2 regions of the Simiduia agarivorans SA1 genome follow, and region 1 is predicted to be linked to the other one. Evidence: predicted binding sites of a transcription regulator. Region 1 holds the regulator's gene; the other holds the start of a gene.
What was found. The regulator PhoB, encoded in region 1, activates phosphate uptake and scavenging genes when phosphate is short. The targets are predictions, from matches to a motif close to TGTCATAAANNTGTAACA.
Positions count from the first base shown of each region.

Region 2: a site for PhoB is predicted at 4,856-4,873, ahead of M5M_RS05460 (substrate-binding domain-containing protein). Genes of this name have one in related genera too.

Region 1 is NC_018868.3:2,786,107-2,793,989, reverse strand. It holds gene M5M_RS12430 (aminoacyl-tRNA deacylase and HDOD domain-containing protein) at 1-638, shown strand, start outside; gene M5M_RS12425 (dicarboxylate/amino acid:cation symporter) at 667-1,950, opposite strand; gene M5M_RS12420 (HU family DNA-binding protein) at 1,992-2,264, opposite strand; gene M5M_RS12415 (chorismate--pyruvate lyase family protein) at 2,394-2,948, shown strand; gene ubiA (4-hydroxybenzoate octaprenyltransferase) at 2,965-3,846, shown strand; gene phoB (phosphate regulon transcriptional regulator PhoB) at 3,974-4,678, shown strand; gene phoR (phosphate regulon sensor histidine kinase PhoR) at 4,726-6,027, shown strand; gene M5M_RS12395 (GNAT family N-acetyltransferase) at 6,034-7,155, shown strand; gene M5M_RS12390 (DUF938 domain-containing protein) at 7,159-7,761, opposite strand; gene M5M_RS12385 (response regulator) at 7,801-7,883, opposite strand, start outside.
Region 2 is NC_018868.3:1,208,707-1,216,589, reverse strand. It holds gene M5M_RS05485 (peroxiredoxin) at 29-631, shown strand; gene M5M_RS05480 (PilZ domain-containing protein) at 1,398-1,670, shown strand; gene M5M_RS05475 (leucine-rich repeat domain-containing protein) at 1,680-2,189, opposite strand; gene M5M_RS05470 (YiaD family glycine zipper/OmpA-like lipoprotein) at 2,352-3,008, shown strand; gene M5M_RS19835 (hypothetical protein) at 3,005-3,424, shown strand; gene M5M_RS05460 (substrate-binding domain-containing protein) at 3,432-4,790, opposite strand; gene M5M_RS05455 (M24 family metallopeptidase) at 5,010-6,218, shown strand; gene M5M_RS05450 (class I SAM-dependent methyltransferase) at 6,240-7,052, shown strand; gene M5M_RS20095 (hypothetical protein) at 7,056-7,340, opposite strand; gene M5M_RS05440 (YbgA family protein) at 7,409-7,883, shown strand, end outside.

The sequences.
Region 1 (7,883 bases):
GGGTGCTGGGATTCGATATGGTGCTGAATCTGGCACTCGGGCTGGCCCTGGGCAAAACCCTGTCATTGCCCAAAGACGGCCCCTTCGGCGTTACCCCCTATTGGCGCCAGTCGGTCTACATGGCCGCCGCCATGGAAGGGTTGGTCACGGCTATTCCACGGGAAAGCCGGCCGGGCTTTGGCATGGCTTACCTTTCTGGCCTGTTGTTCAATTTCGGGTATCTGGTGATGGCCGAAGTATTTCCACCGCATTTCACCAAGATCTGCCGCAGTCAGGAGGCCAACCCGCACGCGGATTACACCCTGAGTGAACGCCACTTGTTGGGCATGACCCGGGATCAGATTGCCAGTTGGTTAATGCAGGTGTGGAATATGCCGGAGGAAGTGGTGTTTGCGTTGCGCCAGCAACACAACCCGCTGTGCCAGGGCGAGCATGCCGCCTATGCCAAGCTGCTGTTTGTCGCGCGCCGCCTGTTGGCCCAGCGCGGACTGGGCTGCGGTCCGAAGCGCGACATTCCAGCGCAGGTCTACGAAGACCTGCAGTTGGACCCGGCCAAAGCCGAGGCCACCATCAACAACATTCTCGAATCGTCTGCCGAGCTCGAGAATATCGCATCGCAAATGGCGCCGGCGGCCTGAGACTGCCGGCAACCGGAATCCTGTTCCTTCAGCCGATGTGGCCGGGCAGGGAAGGATCTTCTTTGTAGCGCACTTCGTCCAGCATGCCTTCGCTCTTGGCCACCGCCAGGGTCACCATGGCATCACCACACACATTCACCGCCGTGCGGGTCATATCCAGCAGACGGTCCACGCCGATAATCAGCGCAATGCCTTCCACCGGCAGGCCCACCTGCTCCAGCACCATGGCCAGCATAATCAGGCCCACGCCCGGCACCCCAGCGGTACCTATGGAGGCGAGTGTGGCGGTCAGAATCACCATCATGTAGCCGCCAAAGCCGATATCAATGTTGTAGGCCTGGGCGATAAAGGCGGTCGCCACCCCCTGCATGATGGCGGTGCCATCCATGTTGATGGTCGCGCCCATGGGGATGGTGAACGATGCCACCCGGTTGTCGGCGCCCAGCTCATCGCGCACCGCGCGTAACGTCACCGGAATGGTGGCATTGGACGAGCTCATGCTGAACGCGAACAACATGACCGACTTCATCTTGCGGTAAAACATGATCGGGCTCAGACCGGTCAATAACTTGAGTGCCACCGCATAGGTGCCCAAACCGTGCAGGAACAGCACAAACAGTACCGTGAAGAAATAGGCCGCCAGATTGGCAAACGCATCCAGGCCGAGGTCGGTGGCCATTTGCGCGATCAGGCAGAAGACACCGTAGGGCGCGAAGTTCATCAGCATGACCACCATGCGCAGCACGATATCGTTGAAATCATTGAAGAAAGCGGCCAGGCGCTTACCCGCATCGCCGGCGCGTGACATGGCCACGCCCACGAGCAGGGCAAACAGAATAATCTGCAGCATATTGCCTTCGGCCATGGCCTGGACCGGATTAGTGGGCACGATGCCGAGGATCACTTCTTTCAATGACGGCGCCGCCGCGGCGGTATAGGTGGCATCCGAGGTGAGATCAAAGCCCACACCGGGTTTGATCACCCAGCCCGCCAACAGTGCCAGGGAAATGGCCACCGCCGTGGTGATCATATACAGCACCAGGGTCTTACCCGCCATTGGCCCCATACGGGTGTTGTCGCCCAACGATGCTGTCCCGCACACCAACGAAACGAACACCAACGGCACCACTAACAGTTTCAACAGGGCCACGAAAATTTTGCCGCCCAGATCAAATACACCACTGACAATAAATTCATCGATCCAGGCATCGAACACGCCCGCGGTCCAGCCCTGATTTTCAGCAAAATTAAACAGGCCACCAACCACCAGGCCCAGCGCCATTGCCACCAGAATTCGACTGGTCAAGCTCATAATAAATTTCCTTAGGGAACAGCAGTAATAGGTGTTGTCGCTTATTGCACAGCGTCTTTCAGGGCTTTACCCGCTTTGAAACCCACCGCATTGCTGGCAGGAATCTGAATGGTTTCACCGGTGCGCGGGTTCTTGCCCGTGCGCGCCGCTCTTGGCCGCACGCTGAAACTGCCAAAACCCACCAACGACACAGACTCGCCGCGCGCCAGTGCATTGGTCATGTGTTCTACGGCAGCCGATACAGCGCGATCGGCCTTGTCTGCAGAAAGTTGGGTTGCGTCCGCAACCGCGGTGACGAGATCTGACTTGTGCACGGGCGGGTTACCTCTCGTTATTCTTGGTTTTCAGCGCCCATGCTAACGTGTTGGCCACCCGGTCGCCACACAGATTCGTTCCCGTCGGGTAGAATGGCGGCACATTCAAAGGCATCAGCAGGAACGCCCTTGCCCACCCCGACATCGCCCCGCGAACCTTTCTGGCACCCGGCATCACATCTGGCCTGGCAACTCCCGCGCGCGCTCAGCCCCTGGTTAACGGACCAGGGCTCTCTGACCGCAAGGTTAATCAGCCACAGCGACGATCAGTTCGCCGTTAAATTACTGCGTCAGGGTTGGGCCAGGACCCATACCAGTGAGTTGCGTTTACTGGGTGTGAACGCCAAGCACAAAATGCTGGTGCGCGAGGTGGTGCTGCAGGGACGCGGTGAAAGCTGGGTTTTTGCCCGCAGCCTGATACCCTACAGCAGCCTGAACGGCAAACTCAAAGCCCTGCGCAATCTGGATAACCGACCGCTCGGCGCACTGTTGTTCCAGGACCCGGATATGACCCGCGAGCCCATCGAAATTGCCGCCATCAGCGCCCACAATCAATATGTGGACGGGGACTATCTGAATAATGAGGATGGCCAGGTATGGGGGCGCCGTTCGCTGTTCCGATTGCAGGGCAATCCCTTATTAGTCAGTGAAGTTTTTTTGCCGGCGTTTGTCGCCAGCCTGTGAATATCAAGGAGTGAAGATGGCCAACGCGCAGCAGCCCAATTATCTGGTGGCCTGGTGGCGCCTGATGCGCTTCGACAAACCCATCGGCACCTTGTTGCTGCTCTGGCCAACGCTATGGGCCTTGTGGCTTGCCGCCGGTGGCGTGCCCGACACCAAAAACCTCGCCATTTTTATTGCAGGCGTTGTGGTCATGCGGGCTGCCGGGTGCGTGATCAATGACTACGCCGACCGGCACATCGATGGCCATGTCAGCCGCACCAAAGCGCGTCCCATTGCCGCCGGCCACATCAGCCCACAGGCAGCGCTGTTCGGCTTTGCCTGCCTGCTCCTGCTGGCCCTCGCGCTGGTACTGCAGACCAATCGTTTTACCCTGTTTTTGTCCTTTGGTGCGGTGGCGCTGGCGAGCCTGTATCCGTTTATGAAACGCCACACCCATTTGCCCCAGGTCGTGCTGGGCGCCGCCTTCGCCTGGAGCATCCCCATGGCGTTTGCGGCAGTAACCGGTGAACTGGATCGGGGCATATGGCTGGTGTATACCGGGGTCGTACTCTGGACCGTGGCGTATGACACTTACTACGCCATGGTGGACCGGCGCGACGATCTCAGAATCGGGGTTAAATCCACGGCTATTTTGTTTGGCGAAAATGATCTCACGATTATTTTTTGCCTGCAGGTAATGGCTCTGGGCGCCCTGGCTATGGCGGGCAGTCATTTTGAGCGGGGCTTGTGGTACTACGCCGGCCTGTTGGCCGCCGGTTTTCTGTTTATCTGGCAGCAGTGGGTGGCACGCAAACGCGATGGCGCCGGCAGCTTTACGGCATTCCTGAATAACAACTGGGTAGGGCTGGTCATCTTTGCCGGTATTGCGCTCGATTATCAGCAGGCGGGCGCGGCGTAAACGCAACCCATCGGTTCAACGACTCACAATCGAGGGTTGCACAGGCGGGGCGGGCCTGAGGCCGTCATATAATTGTCATGCTACGGTAATCTAATACAGCTTCATTCACGGATTTAGAACGCAGACCATGAGCACGAAGACAATTCTGATCATTGATGATGAAGCCGCTATCCGCGATATGCTCCGGATTGCCCTGGAAATGGCGGATTACCGTTGCCTGGAGGCCAGCAACGCGCAGGATGGCCACAGCCTGATTATCGACGAAAAACCCGACCTGGTCCTGATGGATTGGATGATGCCCGGCACCTCCGGTATGGAACTGACCCGTCGGCTCAAACGCGACGATGTCACCGCCAAAATCCCGATTATCATGCTCACCGCCAAAGGCGAAGAAGACAATAAAATTCAGGGCCTGGAAACCGGTGCGGACGATTACATCACCAAACCCTTTTCGCCGCGCGAGTTAATTGCCCGGCTGAAAGCGGTATTGCGCCGGATTGAACCCAATGAACCCGACGAGCCCATTCTGGTCGATCAACTGTGCCTCGACCCCATCAGCCAACGCGTCACCATCGCGGAAGAGCCTGTGGACATGGGACCGACCGAATACCGGTTGCTGAGTTTTTTTCTCACCCATCAGGAACGCGTGTACAATCGCGGCCAGTTACTGGACCACATCTGGGGCGGGAACGTGTACATTGATGAACGCACTGTCGACGTGCACATCCGGCGTCTGCGTAAAGCCCTGGCACCGCTCGAGCACGACCGCTTCGTACAAACAGTGCGCGGTTCGGGCTACCGGTTTTCCACCAAAGTCGCCGGCAGGCAGTGAGTGGCCGGTTGTAATGAACACCAACGTCTGATTCCGGGATATTTAGAGTGCTACGTGGCTTTCACGCTGAATTAAAGCGCGTTGCGCTGTTTACTGTCCTGTGTGTGACCTTCGGTCTGATCAACGGCTATGTTATGCCCACGTTGATCCTCGGCGGCTCCCTGTACATGTTCTGGATGCTTTGGCAGATCCGCCAACTGGATGAATGGCTCAACCAACGGCGTAAATCCACGCCTCCGGAAGCCAGCGGCATCTGGTCCGATATTTTCGAGAGCATCTATCGACTGCAAAAGCGCCAGGAGCGCGAATCCGAGCGTGTGCGCCAGGTGCTCAACCGGGTACAGGAGACCACCGGCGCGCTGCCCGACGGCGTCATGCTGCTGGACAGTCGCGGCAACATCGACTGGTGGAATCCCGCTGCCGAACGGCTGTTTCATTTTGAAACCCACGACCAGGGCCAACCACTGGTTAACTACGTGCGCAGCCCGCGCTTCGTGGCCTACATGGAAAAACAGGATTTCCGCGAGCCACTGGATCTGGCTGCGGGCCCGGGAAAAGACCAGCGCCTGCAATTTCAGATCACCCGCTTCGGCCAAAACGAGAAGCTGGTTATTGCGCGCGATATCACCCATTTGCACAAACTCAGCCAGATGCGCAAAGATTTCGTCGCCAACGTGTCACACGAATTGCGCACCCCACTGACGGTACTCAAAGGCTACCTGGAAACCCTCACCGACCTCGGCAACGCGCCCGCCAATTGGGAAAAGCCGTTGGCTCAGATGCAGCAGCAATGCACCCGCATGCACATGTTGGTGAACGATCTGATCGCCTTGTCGGTACTGGAAACCGAGGTCAATCCCGAACGCCACCAGCCGCTGGCACTCAAGGGATTGCTGGAGCGGATCATGGATGAGGCCAACGCCTTATCTGCTAACAGACACACGTTAACGCTGGAATGCGAAGATAACATCGCGCTGCGCGGCGTGGAAAAAGAACTGCAAAGCGCTTTCGGCAATCTGGTCACCAACGCCATCAAGTACACACCAGCGGGTAGCCGGATTACCTTGCGTGCGAAAACCGGACCCTATGGTCTGATAGTCGAGGTCGAGGACAATGGCCCGGGGATAGAGCCGCGACATTTGCCGCGCCTGACCGAACGCTTTTACCGGGTGGACGATTCCCGGAATTCCGCCACCGGCGGTACTGGCCTTGGCCTTGCCATCGTCAAGCATGCGCTGCAGCGCCACGATGCCCGGCTTGAGATCAGCTCGCAGGTGGGCAAAGGCAGCCGCTTCAGCTGCCATTTTCCCAAGCAACGACTGGCACAAACCACGACCGACGCCGTATAAAGGCGTATGCACTGCCAATTCCTGACATCTATTCACGACATTCCCGAGGCCGAGTGGCAGACGCTGCTGGGCTCGGATTACCCCTTTCTCCAATACGCGTTCCTGAGTGCGCTGGAAACCAGTGGCTGTGTGGGCGAGGGCACCGGCTGGCACCCCCATTACCTGTGGGTGACGGAAGCGCAGGTACCGGTGGCGGCGGCGCCCTTATTTATCAAAACCGATTCCTGGGGCGAGTACGTGTTTGACTGGGCCTGGGCCGATGCCTTCCGGCGTGCCGGCCGGGCCTATTACCCCAAGTGGGTGTGTGCCATTCCGTTTACCCCGGCCAGCGGCCCGCGCCTGTTGGGCACACTGACCGCCGGGCATTGGCCGGCCCTGCAGCAGCAACTGGAACAACAGGCCCACAACAACGCTATTAGTAGCCTGCACTGGCTGCTGTCCGGGCCGGATGAATCTGCGCAACTGGCGCCCCGATGGCGCCAACGGCAGGGCACTCAGTTCCACTGGTTCAATCATGGCTTCAAGGATTTTGCTGGTTTCTTAGCAACCTTTAACGCCCGCAAACGCAAGAGTCTGCTGCGCGAAAGGCGCAAGGTAGCTGAAGCCGGTATAACCCTCACGCGTAAAACCGGCGCAGACATTACCGCCGCGGATTGGGAACATTTTTACGCCTGTTATCGCCATACCTACGCCAAGCGCTCAGGTCACGCGGGTTACCTGAACCGCGCTTTTTTCCAGACCCTGAGCCAATCCCTGGCGCACCAGGTCATGCTGGTACAGGCCGAGCGCGAGGGCCAACTGATCGCCAGCGCGCTGAATTTTTTCGACGCGCACACACTCTATGGGCGCTATTGGGGCTGTCTGGAAGAGTGGGACTGCCTGCATTTCGAAGCCTGTTACTACCAGGGTATCGAGTTCGCTATCGAGCAAAAGCTGACGCGGTTTGATCCTGGCGCCCAGGGCGAGCACAAGATCCAACGCGGGTTTACCCCGGTACCGGTGGTTTCAAACCATTGGATCAAAGACGCCGACGCACGCGCGGCCATCGACCAGTTTATCGAGACCGAACGACGACACAATGAGGCTTACCTGAAAGCCGCCGCCGATCTGTTACCCTTCAGACAGTAGCGTTTATTTGCGCCAGACCAGGAGCCGGTTATTGGCGGGCATGGGGTTGTCTTCTTCTGGCGTCAGGCCGGCCTGCTGGGCCAGCGCCTGCAGTTTTTCAAAATCGCGGATACCGCGCGCCGGGTCCTGGGCTTTCAGCCACACATCAAACCGTTCATTGCTTTCACTGGTGTACTGCCCGCCGTAATTCATCGGACCGTACAACACAAAGCACCCACCCTCTGGCAGCAGCCGCCCGATGCCGGCAAACAGGTTTTGCACCGAAGGCCAGGCCATGATGTGGGCCGTATTAGCGCTGAACACCGCGTCCACGCCGTTCAGTACCGGCCAGGTATCATCGACGTTCAACAACAGCGGGGGATGCAAGTTGGGCAAAGGGTATTCCGCCAACCATTGTCGTATACCCTCGTGATGCTCTTCCAGATCGCTGGTATGCCACTGCAAATGGGGCAGTGCTTTGGCGAAATGCACGGCGTGCTGGCCGGTACCACTGCCCACCTCCAACACCCGTTGGCTGTGGGCAAACAGGCGCGACAGGTGGTGCAATATGGGGTCGCGGTTGTTCTGGCAAGCCTGGGAAAAGGGCTTCAAATCTGCGGAATCCATGGTGCCTCGGTTTTTATTATCAGCACAGGCCTGTCGGTTTCACAGTCGCGCAATGTATTTGGATAGCTGCTCAAATTTAGCAGGATCATCATCCACAAAGCGAATGGTAATTTTAATCAGGC
Region 2 (7,883 bases), 1.6 Mb from region 1:
GACTTCACACAGAACAAGGAGATGAATCATGGGCGTATTAGTAGGTAAGCAGGCTCCCGATTTCACCGCAGCGGCGGTATTGGGCAATGGCGAGATTGTTGAGGATTTCAACCTGGCTGCCACCATCAAGGGCAAGAAAGCCGTTGTGTTCTTTTACCCATTGGACTTTACCTTCGTATGTCCTTCTGAGCTGCTGGCATTCGACCACCGCGTAGAAGAGTTCAAGAAGCGCAATGTGGAAGTGATCGGTGTATCCATCGATTCGCACTTCTCCCACAATGCATGGCGCAACACTGCGATCGAAGACGGCGGTATCGGTCCCGTGAAATACACCCTGGTGGCCGACATCAATCACGCCATCTGTAAGGCTTATGACGTTGAGTCCGAAGGTGGCGTGGCTTTCCGTGGCTCTTTCCTGATCGATGAAGACGGTCTGGTTCGCCATCAGGTGGTTAACGATCTGCCTCTGGGCCGTAACGTTGACGAAATGATCCGCATGGTTGACGCCCTGGCATTCCACCAGCAGCACGGTGAAGTGTGCCCGGCGGGTTGGAAGGACGGTGATGCAGGCATGACTGCATCGCCTGAGGGTGTTGCTGCCTACCTGAAAGAGAACGCTGGCAAGCTGTAATTGCCGCTTCTCCCGACGTAAAAGAGCCCGGCTATTGGCCGGGCTTTTTTATTGGGGTATTGGGTCATGAACCCAGTTTTATCAGGTCCTGGTCGCCAGCGAGTGGTTGCGCGGATTGGCCTTTCAGTGCCGGTCCCTAGGCACGCCAGGCCGGGCGGTTCCCCTACGGGATGTATATGACATCAGATGTTCCGCGTAAGAATTGTTTTTCATGTTTTTATAAGCTTCATATGCCCTGAAGTATTAAAAAAAACAGAATCTTGGTTCATGTTAGTGAGTCCTTCACGCCTTTGTGATATGCAACCTGTCTAACCTGACAGATATTTCCACACCTTCCGGCTCGGTGCGGCACTGATCAGATATCAGCCGCTGAAAAACGATCATGGATCGATATTGACAATTGTAACTTATTGAAATTAAAGGAAAATATTTGCTCTGATCAAATATTGATCAATCTGTGTTGGGGCCCCATATGATGGGCAATCGCGCCGTTTTCTCAGGGCTCATGCACAGACTTATCCACAGAAACTGTGGATTAATGGCGGCTGAGTAATATTTGTCCACAAGCCTGAGCGATGTATTCGTACAAAGGTTTTATTTTTGCCCGTCGGGGCTCATTGGGGTTAGTGAATCGGGTTATGTTTATCCCGTAATTCCGGTTTACTTGCGCCCATTGCGGGAAAACTTCCTATACTGATCTGATAAGGTCCGGCTGAATGATGCATCTGCCCGGATAAAAAGGAACACCTGCTGTGGGAGAAACTGTTTGTACTCTGAGCGCCGTAAATTTGCCCGCCAATCCACCTCCATCCGGGTTGAAATGACCCACCCCAGTTTTGGCACTCTGGTGGGCTATACCCGCGATATTTCCGATGGCGGCGCTGCCGTACAACTGGAGGTGGATGTCCTGCCCCCGGTGGGAACCCAGGTGCAGGTGGTCTTTCATAAGATCGGCGGCCAGATCAATGAGGCGCCGGTGCCGATGCAAGTGCGGCACCACAACAACCAGCTGCTTGGCCTGATGTTTCTGCCCCGGTAAAGGGCCAGATCAGTCCTGGGCGCAATGACCAGGTCGAACCATGCGCACCGATTGCACCTGTCCCAGTTGCTTCAGGTCGGTACAATCCAGGTCGGCGTTGCCAGTGAGATCAAGGTCCGTCAGCCGAAGCAGGGTAAGCAAAGGCGCTGCGCTGGTCAGTTGATTGTTGGCGAGGTTCAGCCAGGTAAGCCGGCTGAGATTGCCCAGCTCTGTTGCGCTTTGCAGTGCGTTGTCTGAAAGGTCCAGTTCCTGCAGTCCTGCAAAGGTTTCTATGCCTGCCAACTGGGTAATGCCGGCATGGCGGCAGTTCAGTCTCTCCAATTGAATGGCGCGGGTTATCTGTTTGTCTTCGATGTGTTGATCAATGCACTCTTGCAGGTTCGGATCGGCGACCCTGAACTGCGTGAAAAGCGGGAGCGGTGTGTAAACCTGACGTTCATTCACCGACACCTCGTAGCCCTGACAGGCCACCAGTAAAACGGCCAGAGAACCCAAGCTGAATAAAGACTTAACCTGCATGCGATTTATCCGTGTGTGTGCGTTGGTCGCTACTTTACATTTATTTTGTGGCAATTCCCCCTCCGGCGCTTAATTCCTTCAGATCCGCCAGTTATACTGCTGCCGGTTTGTGGCTGTCAGTCTTCCATTGACGGCCTTGTTCATCTACTAGCAGGAGTTCCCATGCGCCCATTGATTGCCCTGGCAGCTGCACTCAGCCTTGCCGCTTGCCAAACCGTAGATCCTTACACCGGCGAACAGAAAACCAGCAATGCCACCACCGGCGCCGCCGTGGGTGCCGTGGCGGGTGCAGTGATTGGCGCCGCCACCTCAAAAGGTAAAGACCGTGGACGTGCAGCCGCGACCGGCGCAGTACTGGGTGGTGCTGCAGGCGGTGGCATTGGCTACTACATGGACCAGCAGGAAGCGGCTTTACGTGCCGAACTTGAAGGCACCGGCGTTCGCGTTCAGCGCGATGGCGATAAGCTGACACTGATCATGCCCGGCAATATTACTTTTGCAACCGGTCGTTACGAGATCAAAGGCGACTTTTACCCGACGCTGAACAGCGTGGCCAAAGTGTTGAAAAAGTTTGACAAGACCGCGATCAAAGTTACCGGCCACACCGATTCCACCGGCAGCGACAGCACCAACCAGGTGTTAAGCGAGCAGCGCGCCAACAGCGTTGCACAATATCTGGTGGGACAACAGATTCCATCTGGCCGGGTGCACGCACAGGGCATGGGTGAGCGCTATCCCATCGCGACCAATGAGACGGCGGCGGGCCGCGAACAAAACCGTCGGGTAGAGCTCGAGTTGGTTGCCCTGGAAGGTAAGTGATGAGGCGTCGGGCGCACACTAAAAACGGTTTGATCGCCAGCGGTTTCATACTGCTGGCAGCCGCTGCGGGTGCGTCCGAGCAACTGTTGCTTGCCAATGTGCTGGAGCGCCAGTTCCAGTACAACATCGGCATGAGTCAACCTGGCACCCTGGCGGTTGGGCAGGTGCATTACCGCCTCGAAGTGCTTGACCATTGGGGCGAGCAGGGCGCAAGCCGGGTTGTGCAGGTGTTGGCCGACGGCAATTGTGTCAACCTGTTACAGGAACAACATCGCTATCTGGTGACGATGACCGACCGGGTAGCGCAATTTCGTGAGCAGCCGGTGCATTTCATTGCCTGTGAGGCAACCCCGGAATCCGAGGCGGGCGAGGCAATAGCCGCGCTCAATGCCGAGCGCGACCAGAGGCCTCTCTGAAAACGTTTTATTGTTCGGTTGTCAGCCAGATTTCCACCCGCTGATTACGGGTTTTGTCGGTGCCGTCCACGGGCATAATGGCACCAAATCCCTGCACCGGCTGAGTGCCAATCCCGAGTTGGTAAAGCGCTGATTTCACCTGAGTTGCCCGCAGTTTTGAGAGTACGCGCGAGCGGCTTTCTGTATCTTTGGTATCGCCAAAACCCACCAGCAAAATCTTTTGGTGACGTCTGTCGGGCGATTGCATCAACGCCGCCAGGCGCAAAATATCCTGCCGGGCTTTATTGTCCAGCTCAGCACTGCCTTCGCGAAAACGGATGTTGACCGACAGGCGCTCTGCACCAGTCACCGCCTGCAGGTAGTCTTCATTGGTGATGCCTTCCAAATCCGGCGTGACTGCAATCGGCACCTGGGAAACGTAACCAATGTTGGCCACCTGGGTCTGGCCGGCGGCGCTCTGGGCAAAGGCCACAAATTCAGCCAGCAAAGGATCGCTGGCCGGCGGCATGTACAGAAACAAGCGACGGCTCAAACGATAGTCCTCGGTGGCGACGGTCATTTGTGACGGTAGCAGCGGTTCTGTGCCTTCATCATAAATGGCCAGTGGTTTTGCCCGGTTGACCGCAGCAAGACCCACAAACCCGATGCCACCCGGGTCGCCGGCAACGCGGCCTGATAATGCGTCATTGGATTCAAATCGTCGCGCGTGCTTATCCAGTGTGAAGGTTTTGCCTAGCACCAGTGAGCTGAAGGTGTCCCACGTACCTGACTTGTCATCGCGCGCGTACAGGTTGATTGCAATATCTTTCCCGCCCAACTCAGACCAACGTTTGATTTCGCCTGCAAATATGCGGGCGACGGTATTCGTGGTCAACCGCGCCACGTTGTTTTCAGGGTGCACGATGACGGCCAGACCGTCGATAGCGAGAACCTTTTCGGCCTCAAAGCTTTGCATGTCGTCAAGGTGGGCAAGGCTTTCCGCTTCGGTGGGTTTGATTGGGCGGGAAGACATGCCCAGATCGGCGCTGCCATCGGCCAGGCCCTGAAAGCTGGTAGAGGAGCCGTGCGCGGCTATATCCACAAAAACCTGAGTGCCGTTGGTGAATGTGCCGACAATGCGCGATTCATTTTCGATACCCGATGGCTCACGAATCACGTCATTTGCGCCTTTGGCTAACAGGTAGGCCTCTACCAACGCCGGCATTAACGCGGCACCCACCGTATTGGATCCTTTTACCGTGAACAACTTGCCGCGGGTGGCGCTGTCAAAGGGTTCAAGAACAATGTCATTTGCTTGTAGAGATACGCTGAATAACAGACTGAAAGCGAGGAAAAGTGCCCACAAACGCATGGCAAACCATTTCATATTGCATTCCTGATTCGGGTGAGGTGTGCACACACCTTTACTTTAATTTGGAAGGGGGTCGAATCTATGACGGAAACATGACAAATGTGTTACAGCGGTATGAAAACGCCTTTCAGGCAGAGAAATTCTTGTGGAACTTTCGTTCAAGTCAGTCTCATAAGGCACAATAACAAGCTAAACCTGCAGCAGGGAAAATTGACTCAATCGCAGGAGATTAACATGACTTATACCAAAGGCGTGGGTGGCCAGACACCCGAGGCGGCGCTGGCCGCACTCAGCAATATGACAGAGGGTGTCGAACCCATCGGCCAACCGGAGTATCAGGCCCGCATTTCCCGTGCACAAGCGTTGATGGCGCAACAGGGCTTGGACGCCGTCTACCTCAACGCGGGAACCAACCTGTTTTACTTCACCGGCACCCGCTGGTGGCCGAGTGAACGGCTGGTGGGAGTCTTGCTACCCAAAACCGGTCAACCGGTATATCTGGGCCCTGCGTTTGAAGAGAACACGCTCAACCAATACCGAGTGGTGGCGGGCGACTTTCAAGGTTGGCAGGAACACGAGAGCCCCTATGCGCTGGCTGCAGGGATTCTTGCGCAGTGGGGTGCGCGCACGGTGGGGATAGATGAAAGCAGCCCGTTCTTTATTTCCAACGGTCTGGCCAAGGCGGCACCCGGTTTGCAATGGGTCAGTGCCGACGCGGTAACCGCGGGTTGCCGGATGCATAAATCACCGGCGGAAATCGCATTGATGCAGCGCGCCAAAGACATGACCATGGCCGTGCACCGCGCCGCAGCGTCCATGTTACGTCCCGGCATTTCCACCCTTGAGGTCGCCGAGTTCATTGATGCCGCTCATAAACGCGTGGGTGCCGCCGGCTCTTCCTTTTGCATTGTATTGTTCGGCGTTGCCTCGAGCTTTCCCCATGGGGTCAAACATGCGCAGACGCTTAAAGAGAACGATTGGGTGCTGATCGATACCGGTTGTGTGTTGCACGGCTATAACTCCGACATTACCCGCAGTTACGCGTTTGGCGACATTACCGATCGCCAGCGCCAGGCTTTTGCTGCAGAAAAGGCCGCGCAGGCCGCCGCGTTTGAGGCCGCCCAGTTGGGTCGGCCCTGTGGTGCCGCCGACGATGCCGCGCGCAGGGTATTGGCCGAGCACGGGTTTTCGCCTGACTACGCATTGCCCGGCTTACCGCATCGCACCGGTCACGGCTGCGGACTCGACATTCATGAGTGGCCCTATCTGGTGAAAGGCAACGATCAACCGTTGGCTGCCGGCATGGTGTTTTCCAACGAACCCATGTTGGTACTGCCGGGTGAATTTGGTGTGCGACTGGAAGATCATTTTTACATGACGGACAATGGCCCCCGCTGGTTCACCGAACCCTCAGAATCCATTGATAACCCGTTAAATTTATAACGCCTTGAAGGGGCGCTGCTTATGTCTTCATGCCCCGTTTACATCGCCCATCCGGTGCTTGCCGAGCAGGGTCTGCGCTGGGCCGAGCTGGCCCGGCAACCCTACGCCGGTCTGGGTGATCCGCGCGAGATCACCGACCACGCCTTTGTGTTGTGGCTGGATGATTCCGGTCTCAAACTTCAGCAAACCGGCCGCAAGGCACCTGGCCCCGTGTGGGTGGATTTTGCCCATGGCGCAGCGGATCACCGACGCCAGTACGGTGGCGGACGCGGTCAGATGGTGGCCAAAGCCGTAGGATTGAAAGCCGGAGTGAACCCGCAGGTGTTGGATGCCACCGCAGGTCTGGGTGGCGACGCCTATGTGCTGGCGTGCCTCGGCGCGCAGGTTCACATGCAGGAGCGCAATCCGGTGGTCTACAGCCTGTTGTCGGACGGCCTGAACCGTTTGCGGCAGGTTGCAGAATCGCAAGCGCCGGATTTGCTTGCCGTGGCCGGGAGGCTGAGCCTGGCACCGGACCTGTGCAGCTCGGAGCAGGGTATGGCGGTGGCGGATGTGGTTTATCTGGATCCCATGTTCCCAAGCCGGGAAAAAAGCGCTGCAGTGAAAAAGGAAATGACCGCGTTCCACAGTCTGGTGGGTGAAGACCCGGATCAGGATGGGCTCCTGGCGCAAGCCCTGGATGCGGCGCGTTACCGGGTGGTGGTCAAACGCCCGCGCAAAGCGCCCTGGCTGGCGGGTCAGAAGCCGGCCCTGGCGTTGACGGGTAAGTCCAGCCGGTTTGATATCTATACACTCAGAAAAATGCCGGATCGTTTGCCGGACGTTGACGTCTGATCGTCATTTCTGGGTAAAAAAAGCCCACAAACGGCTGATCACCATGCGCAGGTGAGCGGCCATGGCCATGACAAACCCTATCGCGGCGCATATCAGCCCGACGGCCATGGCCAGTTCCTGCTCGAAGGAGTCCGCCATCAATTGGCTGGCCATGTACACGAGCACCAACCCGAAAAAAAACAGCATGGCGCCCAATTTGAACTGGGCAAATGCCACCAGCAAGGGCGCCTGATAATGGGCTTTCAAGGCGGCCAGCGGGTGTTTGCGTGAGGGAGTTTTCCGGTACATCTGATCATCATAGCATTGATCCAGTGGGCCCTTTTGCGCGTATTAAAGGCAAACCAATGAGGTGTGCCATGAAATCACAACAATCGACCGCAAACGCTCAATCTGAACGCTTCAAGATCGGTATCAGTGCCTGTCTGATGGGGCATGAGGTTCGCTTCAATGCAGGCCATAAACGCCATGGATTCTGCGCCGATCAGCTCGTCAACATCGCCAATCTTGTGCCTATGTGCCCGGAAGTCGCGATAGGCCTTCCGACTCCCCGGCCGGCCATCCGGCAGGTGCACCGGGACGATGTGATTGCGGTCGAGTGGAGCAAGCCCAAAGCGGGCGATGAGGTGGTGGACTTTGCACCGGCGCTGGCCGCCAAAGCGTCGGAATTCCTGGCGGCTCACGACGACCTGGATGGCTACATTTTCATGAACGATTCCCCCAGTTGCGGGAGCGTCAACGTCAAGACCTACCGCACCAATGGCTATCAGGCGACGCGCAAGGGCGTGGGCGTGTATGCGGCCGGCATTATGGCGGCAGCGCCTTTGATGCCGG